Regions from separate parts of the Microbacterium sp. OVT16B genome, predicted to be linked through region 1. Evidence: riboswitches for the same ligand, from Rfam matches in the RefSeq annotation. Region 1 holds a riboswitch; the other holds the start of a gene.
The links. A riboswitch is a leader RNA that binds a small molecule or an ion and turns the genes downstream of it on or off. The one in region 1 is predicted to bind thiamine pyrophosphate.
Positions count from the first base shown of each region.

Region 2: another riboswitch for thiamine pyrophosphate. It lies ahead of LC438_RS02610 (ECF transporter S component); the one in region 1 lies ahead of thiM (hydroxyethylthiazole kinase).

Region 1 is NZ_JAHXZA010000001.1:1,510,037-1,515,796, forward strand. Features, by position in the region: gene pheT (phenylalanine--tRNA ligase subunit beta) at 1-1,022, shown strand, start outside; gene LC438_RS07110 (DUF402 domain-containing protein) at 1,060-1,776, shown strand; gene LC438_RS07115 (NAD-dependent epimerase/dehydratase family protein) at 1,859-2,824, shown strand; TPP riboswitch at 2,848-2,942, shown strand; gene thiM (hydroxyethylthiazole kinase) at 2,932-3,780, shown strand; gene thiD (bifunctional hydroxymethylpyrimidine kinase/phosphomethylpyrimidine kinase) at 3,777-5,760, shown strand, end outside.
Region 2 is NZ_JAHXZA010000001.1:552,882-558,641, forward strand. Features, by position in the region: gene LC438_RS02605 (D-alanyl-D-alanine carboxypeptidase) at 47-1,597, opposite strand; TPP riboswitch at 1,680-1,791, shown strand; gene LC438_RS02610 (ECF transporter S component) at 1,782-2,429, shown strand; gene LC438_RS02615 (ABC transporter ATP-binding protein) at 2,426-3,886, shown strand; gene LC438_RS02620 (energy-coupling factor transporter transmembrane protein EcfT) at 3,883-4,686, shown strand; gene LC438_RS02625 (aminoglycoside 3'-phosphotransferase) at 4,688-5,413, opposite strand; gene LC438_RS02630 (DUF488 domain-containing protein) at 5,410-5,760, opposite strand, start outside.

The DNA of each region.
Region 1 (5,760 bases):
CCTCCGGCCGCGGACTCACCGCGCACCAGCAGGGTCGCCGTCGGGTCGCGAACGCGCTCGCGTCCGCAGGACTCGTCGAGACGTCCGCGTTCCCGTTCACGAACGAGGCGCAGAACGATCTGCACGGCTCCGCCGCGGGCGAGCACCTGCCCAGCATCCGCCTGGCGAACGCCCTCGACGGCCAGGCGCCGTACCTGCGGCGCTCGCTGATCCCCGGTCTCCTGCAGATCGCGCATCGCAACATCTCGCGCGGCTTCACGGACCTCGCGATCTTCGAGACCGGCGTCGTCTTCCTGCCCGAACCCGGCGTCGTCTACGGCACCGACGAGGTGCCGCCGCTCGGCGTGCGTCCGTCGGACGAGACGCTCGCAGAGCTGAACGCGTCGATCCCGCCGCAGCACCGTCACGTCGCGGCGCTGTTCACGGGCAACGTGTCGGCGCGCCAGCCGGGCCGAGCGGCCGAGGCGGCCGGTCTCTCCGAGGCCCTCGACGCCGTGCGCGTCATCGCCGCGGCGGCGGGCGTCGAGATCGACGTGGCGCAGACGCAGCGCGCCGCGCTCCACCCCGGCCGTGCCGGTGCGCTCCGCATCGGGGATGCGGAGGTCGGCTACGTCGGCGAGCTGCACCCGGCGGTCTCCGAGGACGCCGATCTGCCCGGTCCCGCGACGGTGCTCGAGCTCGATCTCGACGGCATCCTCTCGCTCGCCGGGGGAGGGACGGTCGCGGCCTCGCTGTCGACCTTCCCCGCGGCGACGCAGGACGTGTCGCTCACGGTGCCCGCGGAGGTCCCCGCTGGGGACGTCCGTGCCGCTCTCATCGAGGGGGCGGGGCCCATGCTCGAGTCCCTGCGACTGGTCGACGACTACCGCGGCGAGGGCGTTCCCGAGGGGTCCAAGAGCCTCACGTTCGCACTGCGCTTCCGCGCCGACGACCGCACGCTGACCGCGGCGGAGGCCACGGAGGCCAAGCTCGCCGGGGTCGCGGTCGCGGCGGAGCGGTTCGGCGCCGCGCTGCGCGACTGAGCCCGGTTCCGGTACGGCGCCGGGGTAGCGTGTCGGGATGAGCATCCTCCCGCACAGCACCCCGGCGGCCGTTCCCGAGGGCGCCCGTCCGCTCGGCGACGGTCCGTTCCTCACGCCGGGAGCGCAGATCGACTGGCACTACCGCGCGCCCGGCTGGCAGCCGGGAGATCCCTCGACGATCAGCCCCATGCGCGTCGTGCGCGACGATGAGCGCGGTCTCGTGGCCTGGCTCGCCTCCGGCACGCTGCAGGAGGCCCAGGGCACGGTCACGGGCGAGCGCGTGCGCTCGATCCCGCTGGAGCGGCGCTGGCTCGACGGCCGCACGAGGATCGTCGAGGCATGGTGGGGCGGCGGCAGCCTGCGCATCGCTCCGGCCGGAGCACCCTGGTCGGTGTGCCTGTTCTGGACGCACGCGGATGACGGCGACTGGCGCTTCGACGGCTGGTACGTGAACCTGGAGAACGCCCACCTGCGCACCGACCGCGACACCTACTCCTCGGATCACATCCTCGACGTCTGGATCGCGGCGGACCGCACGGTTCATCTCAAGGACGAAGACGAGGTCGCCGCGGCGATCGTGCAGGGTCGCCTCACCCGCGAGCAGGCCGCGCAGATCGAGAGGCATGCGGATGCCGCGATCCAGTCCTTCCACGACGGCGACTGGCCCTTCGACCCGGAGTGGGTCGCATGGCGCCCCGACCCGACGTGGACCCTCCCCGAGCTTCGCGGACTGGAGGAGCTGCGGCGCCCTTGAGGTCGGCTCCGCCGCGGTGTCGGTGCTCTGCTCTGGGCGGAACGGGCTTCCGTGCGGAGGCGGATGCTGATGACATGGACGCATGACGACTGCTCTGATCCTCGGCGGAACCGGCTGGCTCTCCGGTCGCATCGCGCGACGGCTGATCGACGACGGCGTCGAGGTCACGTGCCTCGCCCGTGGTGCACGCACGGCGCCGAGCGGGGCTGCTCTCGTGCGGGCGGACCGGGATGATCCCGACGCGTACGCGGAGGCGGCCGTGCGTGACTGGGACCGTGTGATCGACATCTCCTCCCGTGCCGACCATGTCGTCGCCGCCGTCGCGGCGCTCGGAGACAGAGCCGCACGCTGGACGTACGTCTCGTCGATGTCCGCCTACTCCGACGACGTCACGGTCGGCGCCGACGAGTCCGCTCCGCTGCACATCGCCGCGGCACCGGGGGATGAGTACGAGTACGGTCCGCAGAAGGTCGCGGCGGAGGACGCGGTGCGCACGCTCGCAGACCGGGCGCTCATCGTGCGACCCGGACTCATCGTCGGCGCGGGCGACCCCAGCGATCGCTTCGGATACTGGGCCGCGGCGTTCGACCGCGCGGGCGACGGGACGGTGCTGCTGCCGCCAACGGAGGGGCGCACGACGCAGGTGATCGACGTCGATGATCTCGCGGCGTACGTGGCCGCCACGGCGTCGACCGGTGCGGTGAACACGATCGGCGACGAGCATGCGCTCGGCGAGGTGCTCGCACTGTTCCGCGCGGTGGCGGGGCACGACGGCGACACGGTGTCCGCCGACGAGGGATGGCTCGTGGAGCACGGCGTCGAGTACTGGATGGGGGAGCGCTCGCTGCCGCTGTGGCTGCCGGCGGAGATGACCGGTTTCATGACGCGCTCGAACGCCGCCTATCGTTCCGACGGCGGGACCCTGCGTCCGCTCGGGGACACCGTGGACGCGGTTCTCGCGGACGAACGAGCACGCGGCGTCGACCGCGAGCGGCGCGCGGGGCTCACCCGGGCCCAGGAGCTGGAGCTTCTCGCCGAGCTCGGGTGATCCGCGCTCTTCGCTAGACTGCGAGCAGTGACACGGGGTGCCGCATCCGCGGCTGAGAACAGACCCGTCGAACCTGATCTAGTTAGCACTAGCGAAGGGAATGTCGCATGAGCGATCTTCTGCGTCCTGCGTCCGCCTCCGACCTCGTCTCCGAGGCCGCCACGCTGCTGGGGGTGCTGCGAGAGGCGCCTCCTCTCACGCACTGCATCACCAACGCCGTCGTCACCGGGTTCACAGCCAACGTGCTCCTCGCCGTCGGCGCGGCCCCCGCGATGGTCGACATCGTCGGCGAGGCCGGGATGTTCGCCTGCGTCGCCTCCGGTCTGCTCGTGAATCTCGGCACGCCGAACCCCGAGCAGCGAGCGGCGAGCCTCGAGGCGGCGGCTGGAGCCGTGGCATCCGGCACACCCTGGGTGCTCGACCCCGTCGCCATCGGCGCGCTCCCGGTGCGCACGGCGCTGGCGCAGGAGCTCGTGGCGCTGCGCCCGACGGCCATCCGCGGCAACGCCTCGGAGATCCTGGCGCTGGCCGGACTCAGCGCAGGCGGTCGAGGGGTCGACGCCACCGACACCACGGATGCCGCCGCCGACGCCGCGGTCGCGCTCTCCTCGCGCCTCGGCAGCATCGTCGCGGTGTCGGGGCCGGTGGACCTGATCACCGACGGGGAGCGCGTGCTGCGGCTCGCGAACGGACACGAGCTGCTCACCAGGGTCACGGGAGGCGGCTGCGCTCTCGGCGCCGTCATGGCTGCGTTCCTCGGGGCCGCACGGACCACGGGAGCCGATGCGCTCACGGCGGTCGCCTCGGCCAGCCTCGTCTACACGATCGCCGCCGAGCGCGCCGCTGCGGCATCCGCAGGCCCGGGCAGCTTCGCGGTCGCACTGCTCGATGCGCTCGCCGCCGTGCATCCTGCCGATCTCGCCGGAGCGGCGCGCGTCGAGGGCGGCGCGCTGTGATCGCCGACCTCTCTCTGTACCTCGTCACCGATCCGGGGCTGTGCGGAGAACGCGGCGTCGTGGAGACCGTGCGGATGGCCGTCGACGGGGGAGTGCGCCTCGTGCAGCTGCGCGACAAGCGGGCGACGGATGCCGAGACGACCGCGCAGCTCGTCGAGCTCTCCCGGGTGATCGACGGTCGAGCGCTCCTCGTCGTGAACGACCGTCTCGACGCCGCGCTCGCCGCTCGTGCCGCGGGCGCCCGCGTCGACGGCGTGCACCTCGGACAGGGGGACTCCTCGGTGCTGCGCGCCCGTGCCGCACTCGGCCCCGAGGCCCTGATCGGTCTCACCGCGAACAGCGCTGAGCACCTCGCCGCACTCGGAGAGCTGCCGGAGGGCACAGTGGACTACCTCGGCGTCGGCGTCATCCGACCGACCAGCACCAAGCCCGACCATCCGCCTGCACTCGGCATCGAGGGCTTCGCGGCGGTGGCTGCGGCCTCTCCGCTGCCGTGCGTGGCGATCGGCGGCGTCGGCATCGACGACGCCGAGGCGCTGCGCGAGGCGGGCGCCGCCGGTCTCGCGGTCGTGTCGGCCCTGTGCGCCGCCGATGATCCGGCAGCGGCGGCGCGAGGATTCCTCCGCCGCTGGCGTGCAGCGGGGGTGCCGCGTGTGCTCAGCATCGCCGGCAGCGACCCGTCGGGAGGGGCGGGCATCCAGGCCGACCTGAAGTCGATCGCGGCGAACGGGGGATACGGCATGGCAGTCCTCACCGCGCTCACCGCGCAGAACACGCAGGGCGTCAGCGCCGTGCACGTGCCGCCGACGGAGTTCCTGCGCGCGCAGCTCGACGCGATCTCCGCCGACATCGTCGTGGACGCCGTGAAGATCGGCATGCTCGCCGACGCGGAGGTCATCGGCGCCGTGGCCGACTGGCTCGACCGGGTGCGCCCGCCGATCGTCGTGATCGATCCCGTCATGGTCGCCACCAGCGGGGACCGCCTGCTCGACGCGGCGGCCGAGCACGCGCTGCGCGGACTGCTGAGCCGTGCCGACGTCGTCACCCCCAATCTCACCGAGCTCGCCGTGCTCACCTCCCGTCGGATCACAGGTTGGGAGGAGGCACTCGCCGCGGCGGAGGAGCTGTCGGCCGAGATCGGCGCCCAGGTGCTCGTCAAGGGCGGGCACCTCACCGGTGCGGAGACCCCAGACGCGCTGATCGGCGCCGGGGTGCGGCGCGAGTTCTCCGGCGCCCGCATCGACACCCCGCACACGCACGGCACCGGCTGCTCGCTGTCCTCCGCGCTGGCTACGCTGCTCGCGCGGGGGGAGAGCCCGGCGGATGCCGTCGCCGGAGCGCGCACCTGGCTGCGGGAGGCGCTGCGTGAGAGCCATGAGCTCCGTGTCGGACGCGGACACGGCCCGGTGCACCACTTCGCAGGCCTCTGGTCCCGCGGTGGTCTCGACACCCGACCCACCCCCGGTGAGGTCCGCGCGGACTGGTGGGACGGCATCTCCGACATCCGTTCCGGCATCGACGAGCTCCCGTTCATCCGTGCCCTCGCCGACGGCACGCTGGATCGCGATGCCTTCGTGTTCTACCTCGCGCAGGACGCGCTGTACCTGCGGGAGTACGCCAGAGTGCTGGCGGAGGCGTCCCGCCTGGCGCCGTCGTCGGCGGAGCAGGCGTTCTGGGCGGAGTCCGCACACGGGGCGATCGTCGGAGAGCTCGAGCTGCACGCCTCCTGGCTGACCCCCGCGACGGGCGTCGGCCAGGAGACATTCGCCGCCGCGCCCGCCCCGACCACGACGGCCTACCTCGACCACCTGCGCTCCGTCGCCTTCGGGGGCGACTATGCCGAGCTCATCGCGGCGATCCTGCCCTGCTTCTGGCTCTACACCGACCTCGGTCGGCGTCTGCACGCGGGGGAGTTCGGGGAGTACGCCCGCGATCCACGGCATCCGTACGCGTCCTGGCTCGCAACCTACGCCGACCCCG
Region 2 (5,760 bases), 960 kb from region 1:
GTGCGCCCTGGGGCCGTGCGCCCGGGGGCTATGCGCCTGGCTCCGGCTAGCGTTTGTCGGAGGTCAGGCCGAAGAGCTCCAGGGGGTGGGTGAGACGCCACCAGGCGCTGGGCCCCTCGAGCTTCTTCTTCAGAGTGAGTGGAGTCGTCGCCGTGTCGAGGGGGCCGGCGACGGTCAACGTGCCGACCTCGGCGCCCGCCTTGCTCTTCTCGCCCAGATCGAACTCGGGCGTCGCCTCCGCCGCGGCGGAGTCCCACAGCACGACGTCGGCGTCGGCATCCGTCACGATCTCGGTGGATGCACCCCACAGGGTGTCCACCTCTCCGACGACGGTTCCCTTCGCCACCGCGGGGGTCTCGGCCTGCAGCGCGTCCTCGACCTGCGAGAACAGAGACCGCGTCGACGCGAGACGCATGTCGTCATCGGCCTGCGTGAGCACCGAGGCGTAGAGATGCACGGTCGTGCCGTCGACGACCACGTCCTTCGCGGTGAGCAGATTCCAGCTCTCGTGAAGGGTGCCGGTCTTGATGCCGACCACACCGGAGTCCGACAGCATCCCGTTCGTGTTCTTCACGAGTCCGGCGCCCGGCAGCTCGACCGAGGGCGTGCCGACGATCCCCGCGAACACGGGGTTCTGCATCGCCCGCTCCGCCACGGCGATCAGCGCCTCGGGGGTCGCCGTGTTGCGCTCGTCGAACCCGGAGGGCGAGAGGATCGTGATGCCCTGGATGCCGCGATCTCTGAGCCAGGTCGCCGCGGCGTCTGCGAAGGCCTTGTCCGAGCCCCAGATCTCCTTCGCGAGGCGGTCGATGTAGTTGTTCGCCGAGCCGAGCAGGATGCCTTGCAGCATCTGGAACTCCGTCAGGGAACCCCCGACGGGCACGTCGAGCGCCGACTGGTCGCTGCGCTTGTACGCGAGATACGACTGGCTGTCGGCCTTGGTGAACGAGAAGGACGGGCCCTGCTCGCCGACGGCGAGCGGCATCTGATCCAGCACCATGAGCACGCTGACCACCTTGGTGATGCTCGCGATGACGGCCGGATCCGGCGAAGAGGCGACCGTTCCGATGCCCTGGATGCCGACCGCCGCGCTGCCCTGCGTCGGCCACGTGATGGCCGCTGCCGGAGCGGCCGTCGCCTGGAACTCCGCCGTCTTCACGGTCGGCGCGACCTCGTGCAGCGGCCACAGCAGGGTCGTGCCCGCGTAGGAGGCGGCCAGTGCGGCGAGGATGCCGATCGGCACGAGCACGCCTGGACCCGCCGCGGCGGGGCGCAGCCGGGCGCCCGTCCAGAGCGCGGCCCCTGGTTCGCGCACCTGATCGCCGTCGAGCGTCGCCGTCGGGGAGTGGTCGGCGACGGATGCCGCATCCACCCAGGTGAGTGCGGTCGCCGCTCCGCCCTCGCTCGCCCACTGAGCGGCGGGGGCCTCTGCGTCCGCGACCAGCTGCTCCAGTTCGGAGTCGTGAGCCGAAGCATCCGGGATCGCGGGGACCCGGTCGAGCTCCGCGTCGATGGCCGACGTGTCCGCGTCTGCGGCGGCGTCGATCGGGGCATCGCCCAGGGGAGCGGTGGCCTCGGCGGAGTCAGGAGCGGTCACCTGCTTACGGTACCGAACTCTCCCGTGAGAACCGCGGTGCCGCAACAGGGGAGCGCGGAGTGTCGGCACTGGGTATGATCGAGAGCACAACCACGGGAGTCCGGCGAGCCGGGCTGAGAGGGAGCGAATCGCGCTTCGACCGTCGAACCTGATCCGGATCATGCCGGCGCAGGGAGGAGTTCAGATGAGTACGTCCACGCACCGGTCGAGCACCGAAGCGGCATCCACGGCCACAGGCCTGCGCAACGCCCAGCTCTGGCGCTGGCGCGTCGTCGACATCGTCGTGGCCAGCGTCGTCGCCGTCGCCTGCGCGGCGATCTTCTTGCTGTGGAACGTCGGATACGTGACCCCGAGCGGGGCCCTCGAGGCGCTGCTCCCCGGCGTCCAGGGACTGCTCGCCGGTCCGTGGCTGATCGCCGGCGTCCTCGGCGGGCTGATCGTCCGCAAGCCCGGCGCCGCGCTCTACACCGAGCTGGTCGCCGCGATCATCTCGGCGCTGATCGGCAACGCGTGGGGGCCGCTGACCATCGTCTCCGGACTCGTGCAGGGCATCGGCGCCGAGCTGATCTTCCTCGTGTTCCTGTACGGCGTCTGGCGTCTGCCCGTCGCGATGCTGGCCGGCGCCGGCGCGGGGCTCGCGTGCGGCATCAACGACCGCATCCTCTGGTACCCGGGGGTGGACACGCTCTTCACCGCCGTCTACATCTCCTCGACGACCATCTCCGGTGCGGTGATCGCCGGGCTCGGCGCCTGGCTGATCGCCCGCGGACTCGCCGCCACCGGCGCCCTGAGCCGGTTCGCGGCCGGCCGCGAGGTCACCGCACGAGTGTGACCGCCCGGGTGAACCCCGCCGCGCTCGATGCGCGCGGCTGGGGATGGCGCTACGCCACCCGGCTGCGCTGGGCCGTGCGCGAGGTCGAACTGCGAATCGAGCCGGGGGAGCGGGTGCTTCTGCTCGGCGCCTCCGGCTCGGGCAAGTCCACGCTGCTGCAGGGCTTCGGCGGCGTGCTCGGCGGCGCCGACGAGGGGGAGACGCACGGAGCGCTCCTCGTCGACGGCGTTCCCGCGACGGAGAGCCGGGGCCGCGTGGGGATGGTGCTGCAGGACCCCGACACGCAGACCATGCTCGCCAGGGTCGGCGACGACATCGCCTTCGGATGCGAGAACCTCGGCGTGCCCCGCGAGGAGATCTGGCCGCGGGTGCGCGAGGCGATGGATGCCGTCGAGCTCGACGTGCCCCTCGACCGCTCGACAGCGGCGCTCTCGGGAGGGCAGAAGCAGCGGCTGGCGCTGGCGGGCGTGATCGCCATGCGCCCCGGAGCGATCCTGCTCGACGAGCCGACCGCCAACCTCGACCCCGAGGGGGTGCGGGATGTGCGGGATGCGGTCGCCGCCGCCCTCGACGCGACCGGGGCGACCCTCGTCGTGATCGAGCACCGCATCGACGCGTGGCTGCCCCTGGTCGACCGGGTCATCGTGCTCGGCGCGGAGCCCGAAGGCACCGTCGTCCTGGCGGACGGGACTCCCGACGAGGTGCTCGGCACGCGCGGCGCCGAGCTCGCCGCATCCGGGGTCTGGGTGCCCGGTCATCCGCCGGCTGTTCCCCCTCCGCCGGCGTACGGACCGGGTGAGGTCCTGCTGCGGGCGCACGCCCTGACCGTGGCGCGCAGCCGCGGCATCCCGGTCGCCGGTCCCTTCGACCTCGACGTGCACGCGGGGGAGGCGATCGGCATCACCGGCCCCAACGGGGCGGGCAAGTCGACCTTCGGGCTCACGCTCGCGGGTCTCATCCCGGCGGAGAGCGGGCGGGTCGTCGCCTCGGCAGCGCTGTCGTCGGGGTCGGGAGACGACCCCTTCCGCTGGACGTCCCGCGCGCTGCTCACCCGCATCGCGACGGTGCTGCAGACCCCCGAGCACCAGCTCCTCGCGAAGACCGTTCGGGAGGAGCTCGCCGTGGGCCCCCGCGCTCTGCGGCTGGACGAGGCGGAGATCGCCCGACGTGCCGACGAGCTGCTGGAGCGTCTGCGGCTGACCGCGCTCGCCGAGGCGAACCCGTACACGCTGTCCGGAGGGGAGAAGCGTCGTCTCACGGTGGCCGCCGCTCTCGCCACTCGCCCGCAGATGATCTTGCTCGACGAGCCGACGTTCGGGCAGGACGCCACGACCTGGGCCGAGCTCGTCGCGATCATCGCCGGTCTGAGAGACGACGGCGCCGCGATCGTCGCGATCAGCCACGATGAGGCCGTGCTGCGCGCCCTGCACGCCCGCAGGCTCGAGGTGGGCGCATGATCGACCCGCTCACCGCCCGCATCGAGCGCCGCGGCCCCATCGCTCCGCGCTCGGCGCTCGCCAAGCTCGCCGCGGCGCTGCTCATCGCGGTTCCGCTCATCCTCTCGATCGACGTGGTGTCGGCATCCGTCGCCCTGGTCCTGGAGATCCCGCTGCTGCTGCTCGCGGGCCTCGGCGCACGCGAGTTCTGGACCCGCACCGCCGTGCTCTGGATCGCGGCGCCGCTGAGCGCGGTCACGATCGCCCTGTACGGAGCGCAGAGCGGCGAGGTGCACTTCGAGTGGCTGCTGATGAGGGTGAGCGACGGATCGCTCGCGCTCGCCGCCGCCACCGCGGTGCGCGTGCTGGCGATCGGCCTGCCCTCCGTGGTGCTCTTCGTCACGGTCGATCCCACCGACCTCGCCGACGATCTGGCGCAGCGGCTCCGGCTGCCCGCGCGCTTCGTCGTCGGAGCCCTCGCCGGAATGCGGATGCTCGGACTCCTCGCCGACGACTGGCGGGCTCTCGCGCTCGCCAGGAGGGCGCGGGGCGTCGCCGATCAGGGTCGTATCCGCCGCACCCTCGGCATGGCGTTCGCGCTGTTCGTGCTCGCGATCCGCCGCGGCTCCTCGCTCGCCACGGCGATGGAGGCCAGGGGATTCGGGGGAACCGGTCCGCGGTCGTGGGCGCGGGAATCAGTGTGGACCCGGCGCGACACCGCGCTCCTGCTCGCGTGCGCGGTGATCCCGCTCGTCGCGATCGCCGCCGCCGTCGCGACCGGCTCCTGGAACTTCGTCATCGGCGCGGGCGGGGCGTCGTGACTCAGGTCCTGTTCCACAGCCGCCGGTAGTAGGCGAGCCGTTCACGGTCGGGCTCCACGCCGTACGCCTCGATGAGGGTGTCGGTCCAGCCCGGGCCGGCGTTCCACTTCGTGCTCATCGCGGCGACGGCGATGTCCGCCCAACGGTCGGCGACTCCGATCGCGGCGAGGTCGACGTGCGCGACGGGGCGGCCCGCATCGTCCAGCAGCGTGTTGGGCATGCAGGCGTCGCCGTGGCACACCACGAGCCTGTCGACCGGAGGGTGCGTCCGCAGCTTCTCCGGCACGATCACGCCGCGCGCGGCGGCGCCGCTGATGCGACCTGCGACGCTCCACTCCCACGGGCACTCGTCGACGGGAAGGCTCTCATGCAGCATCCGGAGGCCCTCGCCGACCGCGCGCACGGCCCGTTCCGGATCGTCATGCCAGCGGGGATCCACGGCGCTGCGTGCATCGAGCGCCACCGTGACGAGCCACTCGTGCTCGGCATCCTGCCCCTGCTCGATCACCTCGGGGACGGTGATCCACCGGCGTGCCCAGCGCATCCGCTCGGCCTCGTCCCGCATGTTCGCCTCGGTGTCGTGCGGTCCCCACTTGATGTAGCGGTCGTCGTCGGTGCGGAAGGTCAGCCCGCCGATGCCGTTCACCCACACCGGTTCGAGACCGGCGCCGCCCGCGAGCTCGCGGACCCGTGCGGGTACGGGGAGATCGAGGGAGGGGATGCTCACGTTTCCATCCTGCCGTGCGCCCGCAGCGCCTCCTCCAGCACGACGGCGTGGTTGTGCACCGGGTCGTGCGCCGCGTACACGAGGGTGACGACCGGATGCGGGCGCAGAGCGGCGGCGAGCTCGCGCAGCGCCTCCGCAGACTCGTGCGCGAGCTGCGCGCGGTACCGGTCGGCGTAGACGTCCCACTCGTCGTCGGGGGCCGCGTGCCAGTCGCGGCGGAGGTCGGGGCTCGGCGCGGTGTCCTTCGCCCACAGATCGACGGCGGCGCGCTCCTTCGAGACGCCTCGGGGCCACAGCCGATCGACGAGCACGCGGAAGCCGTCGTCGGCCGAGGCGGTGTCGTAGGC